DNA from 4 places in the Oceanobacillus kimchii X50 genome. Region 1 is predicted to be linked to each of the others. Evidence: riboswitches for the same ligand, from Rfam matches in the RefSeq annotation. Region 1 holds a riboswitch; each other region holds the start of a gene.
What was found. A riboswitch is a leader RNA that binds a small molecule or an ion and turns the genes downstream of it on or off. The one in region 1 is predicted to bind S-adenosylmethionine.
Positions count from the first base shown of each region.

Region 2: another riboswitch for S-adenosylmethionine. It lies ahead of C794_RS14240 (O-acetylhomoserine aminocarboxypropyltransferase/cysteine synthase family protein); the one in region 1 lies ahead of C794_RS18120 (iron-containing alcohol dehydrogenase family protein).
Region 3: another riboswitch for S-adenosylmethionine. It lies ahead of C794_RS03810 (homocysteine S-methyltransferase family protein); the one in region 1 lies ahead of C794_RS18120 (iron-containing alcohol dehydrogenase family protein).
Region 4: another riboswitch for S-adenosylmethionine. It lies ahead of metK (methionine adenosyltransferase); the one in region 1 lies ahead of C794_RS18120 (iron-containing alcohol dehydrogenase family protein).

Region 1 covers NZ_CM001792.1:3,570,600-3,573,804, reverse strand. The annotation lists gene C794_RS20030 (glycoside hydrolase family 84 protein) at 1-607, opposite strand, end outside; SAM riboswitch class I at 1,055-1,174, shown strand; gene C794_RS18120 (iron-containing alcohol dehydrogenase family protein) at 1,283-2,416, shown strand; gene C794_RS18115 (MetQ/NlpA family ABC transporter substrate-binding protein) at 2,413-3,205, shown strand, end outside.
Region 2 covers NZ_CM001792.1:2,721,888-2,725,092, forward strand. The annotation lists gene C794_RS14230 (YitT family protein) at 1-216, shown strand, start outside; gene C794_RS14240 (O-acetylhomoserine aminocarboxypropyltransferase/cysteine synthase family protein) at 396-1,691, opposite strand; SAM riboswitch class I at 1,769-1,875, opposite strand; gene C794_RS14245 (hypothetical protein) at 2,003-2,311, opposite strand; gene C794_RS14250 (dipeptidase) at 2,371-3,205, opposite strand, start outside.
Region 3 covers NZ_CM001792.1:684,366-687,570, reverse strand. The annotation lists gene C794_RS03815 (aliphatic sulfonate ABC transporter substrate-binding protein) at 1-335, opposite strand, end outside; gene C794_RS03810 (homocysteine S-methyltransferase family protein) at 457-1,506, opposite strand; SAM riboswitch class I at 1,586-1,690, opposite strand; gene C794_RS03805 (DUF1801 domain-containing protein) at 1,911-2,339, shown strand; gene C794_RS03800 (thiolase family protein) at 2,341-3,205, opposite strand, start outside.
Region 4 covers NZ_CM001792.1:2,352,865-2,356,069, reverse strand. The annotation lists gene pckA (phosphoenolpyruvate carboxykinase (ATP)) at 1-1,106, opposite strand, end outside; SAM riboswitch class I at 1,320-1,429, shown strand; gene metK (methionine adenosyltransferase) at 1,604-2,800, shown strand; gene C794_RS12245 (sigma-70 family RNA polymerase sigma factor) at 3,160-3,205, shown strand, end outside.

The DNA.
Region 1 (3,205 bases):
TACGATCATCATTACTCCAAGGTATGCCGTAATAACCTTCGATAAAACCTCTCACTTTCGTATTCGCATAATCGTTGATTTCTAAGTGTTTAATTTGATTATCAGAACGCTGGCTGAGTATTTTTTCGAGGGAGACAATCCCATAAAATGCAGCATCGGTATCTTTACCAATCACCGTCATCGTATTGTTGCTAATTTCCAATTGGTAAGCATCAATCTGATCAAAGTCCATATTATTCGAATCAAGTGTATTCTCCGCGTTCTTTGCTGCTGGGCCACCAGATTCTACGGTTCCGACAAAAAGAGTAATGGCATCTTTGGAAGGTTCTTCTGTGATTTCCGGTATGGGCAGGTTATTGGTGGCAAATATTTCGGTTACTTTTTTCCTTGTGGCATCATCAATCGTGTCATCATAAACAACTTGAATATCCTTGTTGAGGGTTAGCGCACCTTCCCCGTATTCGACACTCTGGGGTGTTGGGTAGAATTCGTATTCCACTTCCGTACTTTTGCTTTCCGCGTTTATGTGTGAGGTGAACGATACCGTTGTAAAGCTAACGAGCAACATTGCGATAATAGGTGAATACCATAACAGTTGTTTTTTCATTTTCTTTATTCCTTTCTTTTTTGTATTTGTCGTACAAGATCAAAAAGGCGTAAAGGATCGAAAAACTAAATTTGAATGGCTTTCCTGCTTGTCCTGGTTTATTTCTTAGAATTATTGCGGAGAATACACCTCCCGAGGTTTAGAAGCGATAATCCTATTTGTTAAAATGTAATAGGATTATCTGTGACTTCCCTAGATTGTAATAACACGTCCCCCAATGGTTGAATACGATTCCCACTATAATAAAGCGGTCTCATTTATATATGAATCTATCTTAAAAGTTATAATTTCGTGTGTCAATGTTTTTACTGAATTTTAAGAAAATATACTCATTAAAAGGAATAGTAGAGTTTTTTGCTGCCTGTTTACTAAAAAAACCTAACTAACTCTATTGACAATTAGTAAAAACCGTAATAGTATGATAATTAAAATTAAATACGCTAATATCTCTTATTGAGAGTGGCTGAGGGACTGGCCCTGTGACGCCCGGCAACCGTTCATCTTAATTCCAATGATGAATAGGTGCTAAATCCTGCAAAATACGGATAGTATTTTGAGAAATAAGAGAGGTGATGAATGACTTACGTATTGTTATGTTATGCCTCTCGAGTTCAAATCGGGAGGCATTTTTAGTTTCCCAAAAAAATTTACACCATGAGAAAAGAGGAAGGGTTTATGTCCACATCTATTGTTAAAGGAGCTCCTGGTCATTATCGGATTGGCTCTGATGTCTTAGAGGAAATTCCTGTACTCCTTGAAGAATTATCAGTTGACCGTATACAAGTTATCGCAGGGAAGAAATCATGGCAGGCGACAAAGCCGTATTTACCTTATGTATTAGTGGAGCAAGTAGAACCGAATATCATCTTTATCGAAGGTCATACCACGCTAGAAAAAGCAGAGACCATAGCGAATCAGCTTCATCAACATTCTGTGGATGCTGTGATTGGTATTGGCGGCGGGACAGCGCTCGATATTACGAAGGCTGCAGCTGTGAAAGCAGATGTTAAATCGATTTTAATTCCGACGATTGCTGCGACTTGTGCTGCGTGGACACCGCTTAGTGTTTTCTATGACAGCGATGGGGCATTTACACATTATACGGATTTTCCGTTGGCGACCACGCTTGTCTTAGTAGAACCAGCTATCATTGCACATGCCCCAATAGAATATTTAAGGGCGGGGATAGGTGATACACTGGCAAAATTTTATGAAGCAGATGCATTGATCGAGAGTTTTTACCCGAATGAAGAAGCGCCTGTACCAGTGAAAGTTTCGCAATTTTCTGCGGGGATTTGCCGGGATGTACTACTGAAGGATGGAAAGGCTGCACTGGATGCCGCACGCACTAAACAAGTTACGCCTGCATTTATTCGAGTTATCGAGGCGATCATCATCACGGGTGGAATGGTAGGCGGATTTGGCGATAAAGCAGGGAGAATTGCCGGTGCGCATTCGATACATAATGGATTAACGGAAGCAATCGAGGCAAAAAACTTCTTACACGGAGAGCTCGTCGCATACGGAATTCTTGGCCAATTGGCATTCGAAAACAAAGAGGATGAGCTTTTGCGTCTACTCGATTTTTACGATCAATGGCAATTGCCGTCTAGTTTACAAGGAATCGGCATTGATGTAACCAATACGGAGCTCGTGGAGAAAATCATTCAGAAAGCAATTCTGCCGCAAGAGTCGATTCATTTTATGAATAAGGAAGTTACGGCGGAATCATTAGCTGGTGCGTTACAGCAAGTAGAGAAATATAATCAAGCCTATTACACGGAAAAAAGAGGAGAGAAAACATCATGAAAAAAGGATTATTAATAGCGATCGTACTTTTAGCAATATCATTATTGGCTGCGTGTGGCAGTGAGGAATCTAGCGGGTCGGGTCAAGGATTGTACGATGATGAAAAATTAGTCATCGGTGTAACGGCAGGGCCACATGAAGAAATTCTTGAAAAAGTAACGGAACTAGCAGAAGAGGAAGGCATCGAAATCGAGTCAAAGGTGTTCACGGATTATGTTATGCCAAACGTTGCTTTAGCTGAAGGGGAGATTGATTTAAATATCTTCCAAACAGAACCGTATTTTAATGCGTTTAAAGAAGATAGAAACTTAGATTTAGTGAAATCATTTGATACCGTTACTTTCCCGATGGGGATTTATTCATTAGATGTCGATGATGTGTCTGAATTACCTGAGGGATCCACCATCGGACTGCCTAGTGACCCTACAAATAGTGGTCGTGCACTTTTACTATTTGAACAAGCTGGTTTAATTGAGTTGGATTCGGAGACAGGAATTAATTCTACGGTTCGTGACATTGATAAGAATAACGGCAATTATGAATTTGTGGAACTAGATTCTGCGCAGATTGCACGTCAGTTAGAGGAATTGGATGCAGCTGCGATTAATACAAATTTTGCTATCGAAGCCGGATTTACCCCTACGGAAGACTCTATTTATATTGAGCCGAAAGATTCTCCTTACATTAACCATGCTGCGGTGAGGGCAGAAAACGAAGACGATGAAATCATCCAGAAACTAGCAGATATTTATCGTAGTGAAGAAGTCAAAACGTTCATCGAAGAGGAAT
Region 2 (3,205 bases), 850 kb from region 1:
GGAATCGATCGTGGACTTACAAAAATCCGTTCCGTAGGTGGTTACTCCAAACTTGATAAAACCATGATACTTTGTGTTGCAGAACAAACTGAAGCAGTAAAATTAAAAAGACTCTTACAGACTGAATCTCCAGAGTCCTTTGTCATATTTATAAATGCATCTGAAATTCTTGGAAAAGGATTTTCACTCGATCGTTATTCTGGACAAAAATTATAAGGTTTTATTATACAGAACTACAATTCAAGAGATTGTAGTTCTGGTTTTGTCTTACTTGGTTTTTTAACGTTGAATAACTTAATTCTGGTAGCGATAATTGAATGTCCTCTCAGTGTATTCGTGCACTTCTTGTTAAAAGAATTCGTATTACCTGTTCTTACGGATCGTGCCATCTCAAATTACCCCCTACTTTTTTGAAGAGCTTGATGAATATCGCTTTTTATATCCTCCACATCTTCTAATCCAACTGATATACGAATCTGATCTGGTGTCACACCCGTCCTTTTTTGTTGTTCTGGGGTTAATCTTGCGTGTGTCGTACTTGCAGGATGAATTACCAGCGTCTTCGAATCGCCAATATTTGCAACGTGTGATAATAAATTTAACGATTGAATAAACGTTTTCGCTGCTTCATGCCCTCCTTCTATTCCAAATGTAAAAATCGCTCCGGCCCCTTGAGGTAAATAGGTTTTTGCAAGTTCATATTGATGATTTCCTGATAATCCAGGGTAATTTACCCAGGTTACTCTTTCATGTTCACTTAAATACGTAGCAATTTGTCTCGTATTTATTACGTGTTGCTTCATTCGTAATGGTAGTGATTCTAATCCTTGAATAAATAACCACCCATTAAACGGAGATAATGCTGTCCCAATGTCATGTCCTAATTCAAATCGCGCTTTTGAAATAAATGCATTGGCATTTTTTAGTTCGATATAAGATTGATTGTTTAAAGAACTTTTAGGTGTTGTAAATTCAGGGAAATTTCCGTTTGCCCAGTTAAATTCCCCTGAATCAACGATAATCCCACCGATAGATGTTCCATGTCCTCCTATAAACTTTGTAGTTGAATGGACTACAATATCTGCACCAAATGTAAATGGCCGTTGTAAATATGGAGTAGTAAATGTAGAATCAACGACTAAAGGTATTCCATGATTATGCGCTATAGTGCTTAACGCTTTGATATCAGCTATTTGCAATCCAGGATTACCAATTGTTTCCGTAAAGATTGCCTTCGTATTCTCATTAATGGATGAGGATATTTCCGAGAAGTTTGTGCCATCGACAAAACGGACCGTTACACCAAAGCGTTTAAACGTCTCAGAAAATAGATTATAAGTACCACCATACAACTCATTTGTTGCCACAATTTCATCGCCTACTTTCGCAAGTGTTAATAAAGCAATGGTAATAGCGGATTGTCCAGAAGAAACTGCAAATGCATCAATTCCTCCCTCTAATTCTGCTATGCGCTTTTCCAGAACTCGGTTTGTTGGATTTGCATTACGAGAATAAATGTAGCCAGCTTCTTGCATTTGAAAAAGAGACGCAGCTTGTTCCGGACTTTCGAACCCATAGGATGTAGTTTGATAAATAGGTACCGCCCTAGCATTCGTTTCCTTATCAAACTCCTGTCCTCCATGTTGAGCAATCGTATTAAAATTTAAAGTTCCATCAGATTTATTAGTCAATATTATTCCTCCCTCTTCATTCAAAAAACCTCTATTCTGCAATAAGAATAGAGGTTAGCAACTAAAAAGTCATTCTATTCTTATCTTCCAAGCGACTCGCTTGATGGAATTGGCACAGTATCCTATGAAGAACCTGTTGCCGAGGTTTCTTAGGGCCATATCCCTCCACCTCTCATGATAAGAAAAAACATATATAAAGTTATTGGTAGAATAATAATGCAAAATGTACGAAATGTCAATAAATTTTTTCGTATTAATCTTAGTGTGATATGAAAGTAGTATGTCAACCAACGCATCACTTTTATCATTTATTATGAATGATCTTCACTATGTTCAATCTTTTCTAAAACCGTTTCTACTTTTGTATGTCCATGTATCTCACAATAGTAAACAATAGTACGTATATGATGATAAATTTTACAAGGTCTTGTTTCTTTAATAAAATTTCGACGATATTCAATATAATGAGTATCTACATGTATTTTTTCTACATGATTTTCGATTTCTTTCCATTCATGTATCGTATTCTTTGGAGTATCCAATTCCAAAGGCTCAGCAGAAGTCTCTATATGATTAATACTAAATAATAATACCAGTGTTAAAACGAGGAATCGTAACATGGAAAGCACCTGCCATTCTTTTCATTTCTAATGGCTAGTATTAGAAAAATCAAAGCTTCTTATACATGAGGTAAATGATTAATAAAGTTTTGATATATAAATCCTCTTACTAAATGCTCAGAATAATGCTTTTGTAACTCATCTCGCAATAACTCATACTTAGAAGCATCCTCGAGTCCTTCAATAAAATATGAAATACCATCAAAATCTGATCCAAATCCAATGTGTTTCTCACCACCTAACGCACATATATGATCTATATGATGAAAAAGATCCGTTAGTTTAGCAGACTCTGCATTTTTTACAAGAAATGGTGGATACAACGCAAGCTGTATTTGTCCGTTGCAATCAATCAACGCCTTAATTTGATCATCATATAAATTTCTTGGATGATCGCAAATTGCGCGAACATTAGAATGTGAAGCAAAAGGATATTTTGCACTTTTCATTACATCCCAAAAGCCTTCTACGGTTAAATGAGAAACATCCGTAAAGACCATGTGGTTATTGTTCATTTCAACAACCGACTTACCTAATCTTGTTAATCCACCACCTCGTGGTTCCTCCGCACCGTCTGCACATAAATTAGCATGATTCCATGTTAACCCAATCGAAAGAACTCCTAAACGATATAGATATCTCAATTTCACCAAGTCATTACCTATTGCTTCTGCTCCTTCTAACGTTAGGACTGCACCAATTTGATGTTCTTTAAGATTGTTAATTTCATCCCATTGTTTAATATGTTTTATTTGCGGATGTTTCTCAATAATCTCCGAATAAAACAAATCTATTTGTTCTAAAGCATGTTGCCATTGCTCATTTGTCGGTACATCTGGATGTATGAAAACAGCAAAGAACTGTACTTGTACCCCACCTTGCTGCAATCTTTCT
Region 3 (3,205 bases), 940 kb from region 1:
TAAATATATACATTTTGAATTGGAGAACCCTTGGCTTTAGAAACAAGCGCTGCAGATCCTGCAGAAGAACCAAAATCAATACTATCACTTGTTAAAAATTCTAAAGCCTTATTACTACCTTGACTTAGTACCCACTCCACACCTATTCCTTCATCTTCTAAGGCTTCTTCTAACCATCCTTGTTCTTTTAATACAAGGCTTGTTGGTGAATAATACGCATAATCTAACCGAATCTTATCAGGCTTTCCATCTGCTGCACTTGAATCAGATCCACATGCTGCTATTAAACTACTTATTATTATCACTAAAGCTATACTCATTAACTTACTTCTCATTAAATTCTCCTCCTTATAATTATTCAAATAAGATTACTTGGTTTTATAACAATGAGGTTCGTACTTCTCCAACTGTATCTAAATGAATAGTATAGGAGATTTAACATCAATATAAGATTTGTTATGCCTTAAATCGATAGCCTACATTATGTTCTTTTAATGTTTTATCTTTCCCAAACAAGAAATGCTTCTCCATATTAGGAGAATAGGGAGAATTAATGGTCTCCTTACCGACTGCCTCTGCAACAGCTCTAAGCATTGCTGGAGATGCTCCACAACATAACCCAATATAATTAACACCAATCCCCTTTGCTTCTTTTGCCCACTCTGCTAATTCATAACGGTTATGGTACAGTGGATCTAAAGCAGTTGGAAAAGTTGTTTCAGTAGGCAAATGGCAACTACAACCACCATCAGGTAAATTAAAAAATGTCGGATGCTCATCTGATGTACGATATGGAATGGGTAATGCTCCTACATAACCGTCTACATGCTTTCTAATTTTTGCAATATAAGGTTGCATCGTATCTGGACCTCGGAAACAATTCATTCCAACTACAAGTGCTCCCTTTTCCGATAATATTTTACAAGATTCCTCTACCGTATAGCCATCCCTTAAAATGTTTTCTCCCATTAACCCTAGTGTAATGACAGCTGGCAAGTCTTTTTTCAATATTTCTTCCAAAGCAATTTCTGCTTCTTCATGATAATAAAATGTTTCACCATTAATAAAATCAACATCTTCTTCTTTACTCCACTGAGCCATTTCAGCGAACATCTCTCTAACTTTAGATTTGCTTGATTCATCATAAGGGTCAAAGATATTTGTATTAGATATATTTCCTGCAACTAATGCTTCTTCCAATGGATGCTCTTTCGCTACTTCCTTTGCTAAACGAATAGCACTTCTATTCAATGGTTCTAATAATTTTTCCTTGCCAATAATGCGCATTTTTTCTCGATGTGCATTGTATGTAAATGCTAATACAACATCCGAACCAGCATTCATAAAATCACGATACGTTTGTTTTAAAGCATCCGGGTTCGCAAGTGCTACTTCTGGTACAAACGAACCTGCCTGTAAATACCCTCTCCTCTCTAATTCAAATAAATATCCTTCTCCTACTATTACCGTACCTTCTTGCAAACGTCTTTTTAAACTACGCTTCATCATAATCTCCTCCTTCATTATTTTTACAAACAAAAACCCTTCTTCTAAAAGTAAGAAGAAGGGTTAACCTACATTGTTCTTCTTATCTTTAAGGCATATAAGCCTATTGGAATTAGCACCATACCTTATAAGGCTGGTTGCTGAGACTTCATCGGGCCAATCCCTCCGTCTCTCTTGATAAGTCTAACTATATTTAATTTTTTAAAAATTAACTTTTTAATATCTTATATGATAACCATAAAATAATCAATAGGAAATTTAAATTATTCATTTATTATTTTTTAAATGATTTCCTAGTGAGTGATGCCGTGCCTGATAAAAAACTGCCAGTTGCAATCTAAATCAAAAATATATTGTAAATATTTGTTATACTATTATCAATCATAGGATTAGGAGTGATGAAAATGTATGAACTAAAAACAAAAGAAACAGAAAACAGTGTTATTCAATTCATCGAAAGTGTTGATCATCTTCAAAAGAAAGAAGATGCTTATAAACTATTAGATATATTTACCGAATCTACTGAGTATCCAGCAAAAATGTGGGGAACAAGTATTATTGGCTTTGGAAAATACAATTATAAATACGCTTCTGGCCACTCCGGAGAATTTTTAATAGTAGGATACTCTCCCAGAAAATCAAAAATTAGTCTCTATCTCGCAACAGATATTGTTCAAGATAGTGAATTAATGACAGCTTTAGGTAAATACACTACCGGAAAATCGTGTGTTTATATTAACAAACTCAGTGATATTAATCTTGATATCTTACGTCGTTTAATTAAACAATCACTTTTCCATATCAAATCAACTTATCCTGATACTGCAAAATAACTTAGCACTGTTCGATCAATATTGCCATTCCTTGGCCGCCACCAGCGCATAAAGTTGCTATACCATATTGCTGTTTTCTTTTTATTAGTTCATAGATTAATGTCGTAATTATCCGGGTGCCCGTAGCACCGACCGGATGACCTAACGCAATCGCCCCTCCATTAACATTTACTTTTTCATGATCCAAACCTAGTTCACGAATAACAGCAACGGATTGAGAAGCGAAAGCTTCATTCAATTCTAGTAAATCTATGTCTTGGATTGTTTTTTGATTTCGTTTAAGTAGTTGTTTGACTGCCGGTACTGGGCCAATTCCCATTATTTCAGGGGAAACACCCGCTGTACTCCAATCTACGATTCTTGCGAGTGGTTGCAAGCCAAGATGTTTGGCATGTGATTCTTTCATAATAACCAAAGCTGAGGCACCATCATTTCTGCCGCAAGCATTACCAGCAGTCACCGTCCCACCTGCTTCAAATACTGGATTAAGATTTGCTAGTTTCTCTAGAGATGTATCAAATCGAGGATATTCATCTACTTCAAATATAGATATCTGTTTCTTTTCCACAACCTCAATAGGAGCTATTTCATCTTTAAACCGTCCACTTTCTATAGCTTTTTTTGCTCTGCGCTGACTTTCTATCGCAAATGCATCTTGATCTTCTCTTGATATATTATATTTTCTAGCAACATTCTCAGCTGTAATACCCATAGATAGATTCTTACCATAGATTTCTTGAGGTTGTTGTCCTGCTTCTAAATTAGAATCGACAATGGTTGTTCGATCTCCTCCAAATCTAGTATTTCGTAAGTATATTGGAGAACGGCTCATACTCTCTGTCCCACCCGCTATGACAATATCAGCT
Region 4 (3,205 bases), 1.2 Mb from region 1:
CCGCTTAGAAAATGGTACATCGCTTGTTCTTTCGTTAGCTTACTAATTGGAGGTAACGTGCCAGATGCATCGGCAGTTAAGAAAATAATTGTATTTGGATGTCCTGCAACACTAGGGTTAATAATGTTATCAATATTCTCTAACGGATAAGCAGCACGTGTGTTTTCCGTTAATGATGTATCATCGTAATCAGGTTCTCTACTATTATCATCTAAAATTACGTTCTCTAAGACCGAACCGTATCGGATCGCATTATAAATTTGTGGCTCCTTTTCTTGCGAGAGATTGATACATTTTGCATAACATCCGCCCTCAATATTGAATACGCCATTAGGACTCCAACCATGTTCGTCATCACCAATTAGTTTACGGTAAGGGTCTGCAGACAATGTTGTTTTACCAGTACCGGACAAACCAAAAAATAATGCAACGTCTCCTTCTTGACCAACATTAGCAGAACAATGCATAGAAAGCACATCTTGCTGTGGTAATAAATAATTCATCACAGAAAAGATTGACTTTTTAATCTCTCCAGCATATTCGGTGCCCCCAATAAGTACAATTCGTTTTTTAAAAGAAATTAATATAAATGTTTCTGAATTTGTTCCATCAATAGCTGGGTCGGCCTTAAATCCGGGAGCTGAAATAACTGTAAATTCTGCTTGGTGTTTGGATAATTCCTCTTCTGTTGGAGTAATGAATAACTGTCTAGAAAATAAATTGTGCCAGGCATATTCATTGATAACCTGAATAGGAAGCCGATAAGTGTGATCAGATCCAGCAAACCCTTGAAATTTAAATATTTCTTGTTTTTCATTTAAATAATTGATTACTTTTGATAATAATTGATTAAACACTTCTTCTTGAATTGGTTTATTTACTTTACCCCAATTGACATGTAGATCAGAAACCTTATCTTTCACTATAAACTTATCTTCCGGAGATCGACCAGTGTATGTTCCTGTAGTGGCACGAATTGCTCCTGTAGATGTAAGTACTCCTTCTTGTCTATAAAGAATTTTTTCAACAAGTTGTGCTACCGATAAATTATGGTGGATATGGTTTGTTTGAAGTTCTTTCATATAAGACTTATCAACGGTTTTCATGGTATAATCTCCTTATTGTTAGTGATAGTAGTTTTAATTTGTAACTCATAACGGTCTTTATATACCTAAATCTGATTATTAGTATAACACATTAAAATTAATAGTCCATACTATTATTGAGATTTATTTTATGCATTATTTTTTTCGATGTGACAGGGTCTATATTAGTTGACAGATAACTCACCTTTCGTTAATCTTAACCTTGAACGGATACTCTTATTCAGAGTTGGTGGAGGGACAGCCCCGATGAAGCCCAGCAACCATCACTACGGTGAAAAGGTGCTAACCTGATGCAAGGATAATAATTCCTTGAACAATAAGAGCGAAAGGCCATAATTCTTCCTTTCCTCATGTTTTGAAGGGAAGTTTTTTTTGTTTTCAATATATATTTTTTGGTACCACGTTTTTGAAAGGACGAGGTGCTTTTATTGGCACTTTGAATAGGATAGAAGTTATAAAGAGATCCGTAACAACATATTAAAGGAGAGTTTAGCCTTATGGCTGCAAATCGACGTTTATTTACTTCAGAGTCAGTAACTGAGGGACATCCAGATAAAATGTCTGACCAAATATCAGATGCTATCTTAGATGAAATTTTAAAAAAAGATCCGAATGCAAGGGTTGCATGTGAAACAACAGTAACTACAGGACTTGTTCTTGTATCAGGAGAAATTTCCACTTCTACTTATGTAGATATACCTGCACTTGTTCGTGAAACAGTAAAAAATATTGGGTATACACGTGCTAAATATGGCTTTGATTTTGAAACTTGTGCGGTATTAACTGCTATTGATGAACAGTCTGCAGATATTGCAGGGGGAGTAAATCAGGCACTTGAAGCTCGACAAGGTAAAATGAGTGAAGAAGAAATTGATGCTATTGGTGCTGGTGACCAAGGACTTATGTTTGGATATGCTTGTGATGAAACTGAAGAATTAATGCCATTACCAATCTCATTAGCACATCAATTATCTAAAAGATTAGCGGATGTAAGAAAAGAAGGGATTGTGGATTACCTTCGTCCAGATGGTAAGACACAAGTAACCGTTGAATATGATGAGAATGACAAACCTGTACGTATTGATACTATCGTTATATCTACACAACATCATTCAGAGATTCAAAATGAACAAATTGAAAGAGATATGATTGAAAAAGTAATTCAAGCAGTTGTTCCTAATGAATTGTTAGATGATAAAACAAAATACTTTATTAATCCAACTGGTCGATTTGTAATTGGAGGTCCACAAGGTGATGTAGGGCTAACCGGAAGAAAAATTATTGTAGACACATACGGTGGTTACGCTAGACATGGTGGGGGTGCTTTTAGTGGTAAAGATGCTACAAAAGTAGACCGCTCGGCAGCATATGCTGCGCGCTATGTTGCTAAGAATATTGTTGCCGCAGGACTTGCTAAATCTTGTGAAGTTCAGTTAGCTTATGCTATAGGTGTGGCACAACCAGTATCCATTGCAGTTAATACATTTGGAACTGGGAAAGTTAGTGAAGATCGTTTAGTAGAAGCTGTTCGAGAATTGTTTGATCTCCGTCCAGCGGGAATTATCCGAATGCTCGATTTAAGAAAACCTATCTTTAAAAATACTGCAGCATATGGTCACTTTGGTCGAAAAGATATTTTATTCCCATGGGAAAAAACAGATAAAACGGAAGAGCTTATTGCATTAACTAAATAAATAATTAATTGATTTATTGATTTAAAAAACTATCATCTCTTTGTAGGATGGTAGTTTTTTTATTAGCAATCAAACCGAGTAACATTGTGACGTTCATTTGTCATAAATAATTAATTTTCAACTAAACGTCAATTTTTAATAGAATTTTATAATATTGTCTTAATATAGAGGAAAATTTTCATATGTTTATCTGAAAAATATGAAATTATGTTAAATTCTTCTGGTAAGTTTACTGATTTATGAAAATTCATAACTGCTTAATATGATATTATGACAAATATTATATTATATATTGCAAAGCAGGTGGTAGTATCATTGAACTTGTAGAAGAAGCACAGAAAGGTAACCAAGAATCATTTATGACTTTATTTCATAGTTGTGAGAAAAATTTATACCGGATTGCAA